DNA from 2 places in the Sphingomonas carotinifaciens genome. Region 2 is predicted to be linked to the other one. Evidence: predicted binding sites of a transcription regulator. Region 2 holds the regulator's gene; the other holds the start of a gene.
What was found. The regulator LexA, encoded in region 2, represses DNA repair genes until DNA is damaged. The targets are predictions, from matches to a motif close to GTTCCNCNCTTGTTCT.
Positions count from the first base shown of each region.

Region 1: a site for LexA is predicted at 2,955-2,970, ahead of GQR91_RS13030 (ATP-dependent helicase). Genes of this name have one in related genera too.

Region 1 is NZ_WSUT01000005.1:2,329,768-2,334,725, forward strand. It holds gene GQR91_RS13020 (response regulator) at 1-67, shown strand, start outside; gene GQR91_RS13025 (glycine zipper 2TM domain-containing protein) at 33-593, opposite strand; gene GQR91_RS13030 (ATP-dependent helicase) at 672-2,951, opposite strand; gene GQR91_RS13035 (UrcA family protein) at 3,123-3,434, shown strand; gene GQR91_RS13040 (inorganic phosphate transporter) at 3,510-4,958, shown strand, end outside.
Region 2 is NZ_WSUT01000005.1:1,999,085-2,004,042, forward strand. It holds gene GQR91_RS11530 (TonB-dependent receptor) at 1-1,169, opposite strand, end outside; gene lexA (transcriptional repressor LexA) at 1,362-2,051, opposite strand; gene GQR91_RS11540 (molybdopterin molybdotransferase MoeA) at 2,108-3,301, opposite strand; gene GQR91_RS11545 (DUF6356 family protein) at 3,412-3,672, shown strand; gene moaC (cyclic pyranopterin monophosphate synthase MoaC) at 3,660-4,154, opposite strand; gene trpC (indole-3-glycerol phosphate synthase TrpC) at 4,154-4,933, opposite strand; gene trpD (anthranilate phosphoribosyltransferase) at 4,930-4,958, opposite strand, start outside.

The sequences.
Region 1 (4,958 bases), 330 kb from region 2:
GGACCGGGTGATCGTCGCCGCGCTGACGGCGCTCAGCGGCAGCGGATCTGCCGGTTCTGATCGATAGACCGCCCCGCCAACGCACCCGCGGCGCCGCCCAGCAACGTCCCCACCACCCGACTGCGCCCGCCATCGATCACATTGCCCAGGATACCGCCGGCCGCACCACCGACGATCAGTCCGGTGGTGCCGTCCGAACGGCGGCAGTAATAGCGCCCGTCGGTGCCGGCATAGACACGCTCGTCGGATGATAGGGTGCGCTCCCGGTAATCGCCGCTGCGATAGTCTGGCGCCGGATCGTAAAAGGGTTCGTCCCCGTCATAGCCATCGGCCGGAATGGCCGGCGCCGCGCGGTAGCCGCCGGGCCCGGCCTGCGACTGGTATCGCCCATCGTCCCGCGCGCCGGGGAACTCCCGGTAATCGTCACTCGTGCGGCGCGACTGATACAGATCCACCTCCTGCCGGTAGCGCTGATATTCGCGGTCGAAACGCTCCTGCGCGGCGCGGAAGTGGGCTTCATCCGACGGGCTTTGGGCGGCGGCTGGCGTCACGGCAGCGACCAGGGTGATGGCGAGCAGGAGCGAGGTCTTCATGGGTGCGGTCCTCTGGCGCCCGACGGCCGGGCGACCAGAACGATACGGACGGCCATCGATACGGTTCCTGAACGACGCTCAGCCAGGCGTGACGAAGCTGTCCATCACCCGCTTGCGACCGGCCTGCTCGAAGTCGATCTCCAGCTTGTTGCCCTCGATCGCGGCGATCACGCCATAGCCGAATTTCTGGTGGAAGACGCGCTGGCCGAGCGAAACATCGCTACGCCCCTTGTTGCCCAGGCTGACCGCGCTCGCGCGGGCCTCCACGATTCGCTGCGGCTTGGTGGAGAAGGTCGAGTTGGTGGCGGCGGCGCGCTGCCAACCGGGTCCGCGACCGGTGCCGCGCGAAACGTCGGCAAAGGGATCGGCATGTTCGGTCCAGTTGGCACGCCACAGGCTCTCGCCACCCGACATCGTCGTTTCCGCATCGATATGCTCGGGCGGCAGTTCGGCGACGAAGCGGCTGGGCAGGCTGGATGTCCATTGCCCATAGATGCGGCGATTGGCCGCATGGAGGATCGTCGCCCGGCGCCGCGCGCGGGTGATCCCGACATAGGCGAGACGGCGTTCCTCCTCCAGGCTGCGCGTGCCACCCTCGTCCAGCGCGCGCTGTGACGGGAACAGGCCTTCCTCCCAGCCCGCCAGGAACACGGTGTCGAATTCGAGGCCCTTGGCCGCGTGCATCGTCATGATCGTGATCTGCGGCTCGCGCGCGGCGCCCTCGTTATCCATGACCAGACTGACATGGTCGAGGAACGCGCCGAGCGATTCATAATCCTCCATCGCACGGACGAGTTCGGACAGGTTCTCCAGCCGGCCGGCGGCCTCGGCGGACTTCTCGGCCTGCCACATCGCGGTGTAGCCGCTTTCATCGAGCAGCTGGCGCGCCAGTTCCGCATGGGGCAGGTCGCGTGCCATGTCGCGCCAGCGGGCGATGTCGCCGACCAGATTGCCGAGCGAGCGACGCGCCTGCGGCGTCAGTTCGTCGGTATCGAGGATCCGCGCAGAGGCGATGGTAAGCGGCACGCGTTCGGCGCGGGCAAGCTGATGGATCTTGGCCAGCGCCTTGTCGCCCAGCCCTCGCTTGGGGACGTTGACGATGCGCTCGAAAGCCAGGTCGTCGGCCGGCTGGTTGACGACGCGCAGATAAGCGAGCGCATCGCGGATTTCGGCACGCTCGTAAAATCGCAGGCCCCCCACGATGCGATAGGGCAGGCCGATCGCGATGAACCGGTCCTCGAACTCGCGGGTCTGGTGCTGCGCGCGGACAAGGATGGCGATATTGTCGAGCGAGGTGCCGTCCCGGCGTGCCGCCTCGATCTCCTCCCCGACCCGGCGCGCCTCCTCCGGCCCGTCCCAGACACCCAGCACCCGAACCTTCTCACCGACATCGAGTTCGGTCCACAGCGTCTTGCCGAGGCGCCCACCGTTGTTGGCGATCACGCCGGACGCGGCGCCCAGTATGTGGGGGGTCGAGCGGTAATTCTGTTCGAGGCGGATGACCTTTGCGCCCGGGAAGTCCTTTTCGAACTTCAGGATGTTCTCGACCTGGGCACCCCGCCACGAATAGATGGATTGGTCATCGTCCCCGACGCAGGCGATGTTGCGCCGGGCCTGGGCCAGCAGGCGCAGCCACAGATACTGGACACTGTTGGTGTCCTGATATTCGTCCACCATGATATAGCGGAAGCGCTGCTGATAGGCTTCCAGCACCTCTCGGTTGGTGCGCAGGACGGTCAGCATGTGGAGCAGCAGATCGCCGAAGTCGCAGGCATTCACCGCGCGAAGCCGCGTCTGATATTGCTCGTACAGTTCGCCGCCGCGGCCATTGGCGTAGCGCTCGCTCTCCCCGGCATCGACGTCGCCGGGCGTAAGCCCCTTGTTTTTCCATTCGTCGATCAGGCCGGCGAGACTGCGCGCGGGGAACCGCTTCTCGTCGATATCGGCCGCGATGATGAGCTGTTTCAGCAAGCGCAATTGATCGTCGGTGTCGAGGATGGTGAAGTTCGATTGGAGCCCGACTAGCTCGGCGTGGCGACGCAGCATCTTCGCGCCGATGGCATGAAAGGTGCCCAGCCACGGCATTCCCTCCACGGCTTCACCGACAAGACGGCCGACACGCTCGCGCATCTCTCGCGCCGCACGGTTGGTGAAGGTAACGGCCAGGATTTCCGACGGCCACGCCTTGCGCGTGTAGAGCAGGTGCGCCAGCCGCGCGGTCAGCGCCGCGGTCTTGCCGGTGCCCGCGCCGGCCAACATCAGCACCGGACCATCGGTGGTCAACACCGCCTCGCGCTGCTGATCGTTCAGGTTGCGCAGATAGGGCGGATCGGCGGGTGTCGGCTGCGGGAGACTCATCGGCGAACAGGTAGGGAACGACGCGCCAAGGAGCAAGCGCGACCGACACGTCACGGCGCTGACGCATGATCGTAGCGGGCGCGCAACGAATCGCATCTAATGGCGTCGCGGTGTGCCGATGACCGGGCGTGAAGGCCGGCAGAACAGGCACCATCCACAGGAGCCACCATCATGAATAGCCTTATTCCGACCGCCCTTGCGGCGGCGTTGTTCGCGTGCCTGCCGTCCGCCGCCGTCGCGCAGGATCGTCAGCCCGTGCGCGTCCAGGTGCGTCACGGCGATCTTGATCTTTCCCGTGCCGATCACCATGCCATGCTGGCCGCGCGTGTGCGCCGTGCCGCGCACGCCGCATGCGGTCAGCAGGGACGTGAGTTGAAGGTGATCGCGGACATTCGTCGGTGCGAAGCGGAGATGCGGCGCGATGGGTCGGTTCAGATCGCTGCTCTGGTGGCACGGGCGCCCGTTGCGCTGGCCGGTCGCTGACATCCCGTATCGAATCGGGACGTACCGCTAATCCATGTCATCATTCTGTCACCCAAGGGGCGCAGGCCGCATTCCATGACAAGCATTGCGCTGGATCGTGGGGACGCGCCTGCGTCCACTCACAGGGGGCCCCGGCTGGATGGCGGATGGCATCCGGGGGGACGCTGGGCTTTTCTGGCATTGCTGATCGGCGGGCTGGCCTATGCCGGGGTGAGCGTGGCCGCCGACACGGCCGAGGTGGGCGCGCCCCTGGCGGGCGGCGTGTTCCTGTTCCTCGGATTGGCGCTGCTGATCGCGCTCGGCTTCGAATTCGTGAACGGCTTCCACGACACCGCCAACGCGGTGGCGACCGTGATCTACACGCATGCATTGCCCGCCCCCGTGGCGGTGGTGTGGTCGGGGGTGTTCAACTTCCTGGGCGTCATGGCCTCGAGCGGGGCGGTTGCCTATTCCATCATCACCCTGCTTCCCATCGACCTGATCCTGCACGTCGGCTCTCTCGGCGGCTTTGCCATGATCTTCGCGCTGCTACTCGCGGCCGTGCTGTGGAACCTGGCGACATGGTTCGTGGGATTGCCCAACTCCTCCAGTCATGCCCTGATCGGGTCGATCCTGGGTGTGGGGCTGGCCCATCAGTGGCTGACTGCTGCGCCCGGATCGGGCGTGGACGGCGCGCAGGTGCGCAAGGTGCTGTCTGCCTTGTTGTTCAGCCCGGTGGTCGGTTTCGTCGGCGCGATGTTGTTGCTGCTGGTGATGAAGCGCTTCCTGAAGAACCCGGTGCTGTACCGTGAACCCGTGGGGCAGACGCCGCCGCCAAAGGGCATTCGTGCGCTGCTGATCTTTACCTGCAGCGCGGTCAGCTTCGCGCATGGCGGCAATGACGGGCAGAAGGGCATGGGGCTCATCATGCTGATCCTGATCGGCTGTGCGCCAACCGCCTATGCGCTCAACCGAACAATGCCGGAAAGCGCCACCTCTGCCTTTGTGGCGACGGCCGAGGCCGCAGCGCGCGCCTATGCCGACAAGGCGGGCACGACGCTGCCGACCGTCGACGCGGCACGAGGGACGATCACCGAGGCCCTGCGCCTGAAACACGTGGCGAAACCGGCGGTCTATGCCGGGCTGGCAACGCTGTCCCGCGATGTCGCCGCCCGGATCGATGATTACGGCGCATTGAGCAAGGTGCCGGCGGCGGCAGTCCCGAACCTGCGCAACGACATGTATCTGGTGTTCGACGCGACCAAGCTGGTGGTGGCCGATCCCGCCGCGCAGGCACGGTTCACCGCAGCCGAAGTTGCGACGCTGAAATCCTATGACGAGGGTCTGGAGCGTGGCACGCGCTACATTCCATTCTGGGTAAAGGTGACGGTCGCGCTTGCCCTGGGGCTGGGCACGATGGTTGGTTGGCGGCGGATCGTGGTGACGGTCGGCGAGAAGATCGGGAAGACGCACCTAACCTATGGCATGGGCGCGGCGGCCGAACTGATGGCGGCTTCCACCATCCTGCTCGCGGAACGCTTCGGC
Region 2 (4,958 bases):
AGCGGGGCGGGGGCGGTGATGGGTTGGCCGGCGTCGTCGGGTGCGCCGGCAGGGGTGGCGAAATAGGGGGTGATCCAGGAGCCCTGGCCCTTGTTGTGGTGGTAGTAGCTGGTGGTGGTGAGGGTGAGGGTGGGGGCGAGGCGCATGTCGAAGGTGAGGCCGCCCAGCCAGTCGCGGCGAAGACCCGCGGCGTTGAAATAGACGTCGTCGACGGTGCCGATGCCGGTGGGGAAGGCGAGACCGGCACCGGGGAAGGGCAGCGCGGCGGCGGGGTTGGCAGCGCGGGCGTTCTGGTTGTTGAACACCTGCGCGATGCGGATCGCCAGCGGATAGTCGTTGCCGATATTGTCGTTCCGCAGGCCGCGGCGTGCGATGATGCCGAGGCTGAGATCCTGATAGTCGATCTCGCGCCGGTCGGAAAAGTTGACAAAGCCGGTGATGCTGCCGAGCCCGTCCATCTCCTTGACCAGCTTGGCATTCGCCTGATGCTGGCGCTGGCTGCCAAAACCCTTCCACTTGTCGGTGGTCAGGTAGCCATAGGAGAGATAGCCCTTGAGCCCGCCACCCAGGTCGCCGCTATCGGCGCGGACGAAGGCACGAACGGTGTCGTTGCTGCCATAGGTGCCGGAGGCGACCAGATCGGCGGTGTCGGCAGGGGCGCGGCTTTCGAACTGCAGCGTGCCGCCCAGATTGCTGGTCGAGGCGGTGCCGAGCGCGCCCGCACCCTGCGCAACGGTGGTGCTGCCGATATTTTCGGAGATGATCGCGCGGCTGATGTGCAGGCCGTTGACGTTGCCATAGCTCATGTCGCCAAGCGGCACGCCGTCGAGCGTGAAGCCGAGCTGGTTCTGGTTGAAGCCGCGCAGCGAGATGCGCGTCGACCATTCATAGGCGCCGAACGCGTCGGCGGACTGGAAATTGACGCCGGGCAGCTTGGCGGCCGCCTTCAGCGGCGAGGTGCCCGGCGGCAGGCGTTCCAGATCGGCGGCGGTGATCGTCTGCACCTGACGGGTCTGGCCGAAGCCGAGGACGACGATGTCCTGTCCGTCGCCGCCGGGAGCGGGATCGTCGGCGACCAGCGTTGCCGTGTCGGCGACCTGGGCGGTGGCGTGCTGCGCGGCGAGAAGCGCGATGGATGCGGCACCGGCGCGCCAGATATGTGCGGTCATGATCGTCGTCCCCCTATGGGGCGACATTGCGCCCCTTTGGCGGGGCTGGTGACGTGATTTGGTTACCGGATCACTACAATTGCGCGGCCGAACGGTGACGCGGGGAAGGCGCGTGCGATAATCGCATGACCGGCCCCGGTCCCGAGATGCGTGCGACATCGGCGGGACCGGGGCGGTCATGTTCCGCCGCGATCAGTCGTAGCGGCGGAGAAGGCCGGACAGCTTGCCCTGCACCCGCACCTGCGCGGGCGCATAACGCTGCGGATCGTAGGAGCGGTTGGCGGGATCGAGCCGCACCATCGCGCCCTCACGGCGGAAATATTTCAGCGTCGCCTCGCTGTCGTCGATCAGCGCCACGACGATCTCCCCGTCGCGCGCGGTTTCGGTGCGGCGGATCAGGGCGTAGTCGCCATCGAGGATACCCGCCTCGACCATCGAGTCGCCCGATACCTCCAGCGCATAATGCTCACCCGAGCCGAGCAGCGCCGCAGGGACGGCCAGCGTCGAGGACCCCTCGAACGCCTCGATCGGCAGGCCGGCGGCGATGCGACCGTGCAGCGGGATTTCCAGCACGTCGTTGGCCGGGATCGGGCTGGCGGCGGCGGCGGCGGGCGCGGTGGTGCCGACGGGTGGTGCCGGTGTCGCAGCTGCCTTCGGCTCGGCCGGGCGCTCCGGCATGCGCAGCACCTCCAGCGCGCGGGCGCGGTTGGGCAGGCGGCGGATGAAGTCGCGTTCCTCCAGCGCGGAGATCAGGCGGTGGACCCCCGACTTCGACTTGAGGTCGAGCGCGTCCTTCATCTCCTCGAACGACGGGGACACGCCCGTCTCCGTCAACCGGTCATTGATGAAGCAGATCAGCTCGTGCTGCTTGCGCGTGAGCATCGCGGAACCTCCGTCCAGAACAGACGTGGAACTTATAAGGAACGTTTTGGCTTGCGTCAAGCGAGGGGCAGGATTTCCGCCGAGTCGCCCGCCTGTGCCGGGGGGGCGTGCGGCTCGCGCACGATCAGGCAGGTGGAACGGGCGAGGGTCAGGAGCATGGAACTGTCCTGGATGGTGGAGGCGTAGGCGCGGCCGTCGCGGAGTTCGGCGCGCAGATAGTCGGTGCGCGGGCCGTTGGCGGGGAGGGTTTCGCCGAGCAGGGCGAGGGCCGGGCGGGGGAGCGGGTCGGCGGCGCCGGCTAGGGCGGCGACGAGGGGCTTCACGAACAGCATGGCGGTGACAAAGGCGGAGACGGGATTGCCGGGCAGGCCGAGCACGAGCGCGTCGCCAAGCCGGCCGGCCATCATCGGCTTGCCGGGGCGCAGCGCGATGCGCCAGAAGTCGATGGTGCCACCGGCCGCGGCGAGCGCGGGGCGGACGAGGTCGTGATCGCCGACCGACGCGCCGCCGGTGGTGACGAGCAGGTCGGCGCGTACGCCGGCAAAGGCGCGGGTCAGCGCGTCCAGGTCGTCGGGCAGGATGCCGAGGTCGATGATCTCCACCGGCAGGTCGCCCAGCATCGCGGCGAGCATGACGCCGTTCGATTCAGGGAGGGCGAGGCCGCTGGCATCGCTGCCCGGCGCGACCAGCTCGTCCCCGGTGGCGGCGATCGCCACACGCACGCGGCGGCGGACGGGGAGGGCGGCGACCCCGCCCGTCGCGGCGACGGCGATGCGGGCGGGGGTGAGACGCTCGCCCGCGGTGACCAGACGCTGGCCGGTGTGGAAGTCGAGCCCGCGGGGACGGACGTTGCGTCCGGCGTGCGCCGGGCCTTCGCCGGTGAGGGTCAGGCTGGCGCCGTCGCGCCCGGCCTCTTCCTGGATCAGCACGGTATCGGTGCCGGGGGGCAGGGCGGCGCCGGTGAAGATACGGGTCGCCTGGCGTGCGCCGACCGATGCCTCGAAAGGGCGGCCGGCGGCGCTTTCGCCGATCACCTGCCACGGGCCGGGCATGTCGTCGAAGCGGATCGCATAGCCGTCCATCGCCGACAGGTCGGCGGCGGGTTGCGTGCGGGCGGCGACAATGTCGGCCGCGGCCCAGCGACCCGCCGCGTCGCGCAGCGGCAGCGTTTCGGTGGACACGGGCACGGCGAGCGCGAGCAGGCGTGCCTGTGCCTGCGTGACGGGGACGAGCGGGGTGGCGGCGGAAATGGCGATATCCTTCGCAAAGCGGCCGGGGGAGAACGGCGTCGGGGCGGCAAGGGTCCGTGGTTGATCCCTGATGGACGGATGCGATATCCTATCCGCCCAAGGAGAAGCCGATGCGAGCCCTTTCCGTTCTCGATACCGTTTTCGCCCGGCACCCGCGTGCGGTGGGTGAAAGCTATCTCGACCATGCGCGCACCGCGAGCCGGTTCGGGCTGGCGATGCTGGGCGGCGGGCTGGCCTGCATGGTGCATGCCGCGGTGCCGGCGCTGTTCACCACCACCGGCAGCGACACGATCCGGCGGCTGCATGCGCGGATGAGCGGTCGGGCCGGACAGGCGGCGGCCGCGCGCGACGGGTTCTGCTACGAAATCTGAGCAGCCGCGACCACAGGGGCGACCCAGTCGCCCGACTTGCCCCCCTGCTTGGCGAGGAGGCGGATGTCGGACAGGACCATCGCCTTGTCGAGCGCCTTGGCCATGTCGTAGAGCGTCAGCAGCGTGACGGAAACCGCGGTCAGCGCCTCCATCTCCACCCCCGTCTGCCCCGCCGTGGCGGCGGTCGCGGTGGCGGTGACGCCGCCTTCGTCCAGCGCCAGATCGATCTCGATCTTCGTCAGCGGCAGCGGGTGGCAGAGCGGGATCAGGTCGCTGGTCCGCTTGGCCGCCATGATGCCGGCGACGCGGGCGACCGCCAGCACGTCGCCCTTCTTCGTGCGACCCTCGGCAATGGCGGCGGCCGCTTGCCCTGACATGGTGATGCGGCCCGACGCGACCGCCTGGCGCTGCGTCACCGCCTTGTCGCCGACATCGACCATGCGGGCCGCGCCGTCGGCATCGATATGCGTCAGCCCCGGCATCAGCCGACCAGCGCGCGGGTCGCGGCCTCGACATCGGCCTGCCGCATCAGCGCTTCGCCGATCAGGAAGCAGTGGATGCCGTGCTGCGCCATCGCATCGAGGTCGGCACGGCTGGTGAGGCCGCTTTCGGCGACGAAGGTGCAGCCCTGCGGCGCGTGGCCGACCAGATCATAGGTGTTCTGGAAGTTCACCTCGAACGTCTTCAGGTTGCGGTTGTTGACGCCGATCAGGCGCGAGCGGAGGCGCGCGGCGCGCTCCATCTCGGACAGGTCGTGCACCTCGACCAGCGCGTCCATCCCGCATTCGAGGGCCGCCGCCTCGATCTCCTGCATCTGCGCGTCGTCCAGCGCGGCGACGATGATGAGGATGGCATCGGCCCCCAGGGCGCGTGCCTCGTGCACCTGCCACGGGTCGATCATGAAATCCTTGCGCAGCACGGGGATCGACACGGCGTTTCGGCCCGCCTCCAGATAGGCGTCCGATCCCTGGAACCAGCGTTCGTCGGTCAGGATCGACAAACAGGCGGCCCCGCCGGCTTCATAGGCGCGGGCATGGGCAACGGGATCGAAATCCTCGCGGATCAGGCCCTTGGACGGGCTTGCCTTCTTCACCTCGGCGATAAGCGCGTGGCCGGTCCTTGCATCGAGCGCGGCGCGAAAGCCGCGCGGGGCGCTTTGCCCGGCGATCCGCTGGTCGAGATCGGCGTGCGAGATCGTCGCCTTGCGCGCGGCGACATCGGCGCGCTTGGTTTCCAGGATGCGGTCGAGCATCGTCGTCATCGGTAGGCAATCCATTGATCGAGCA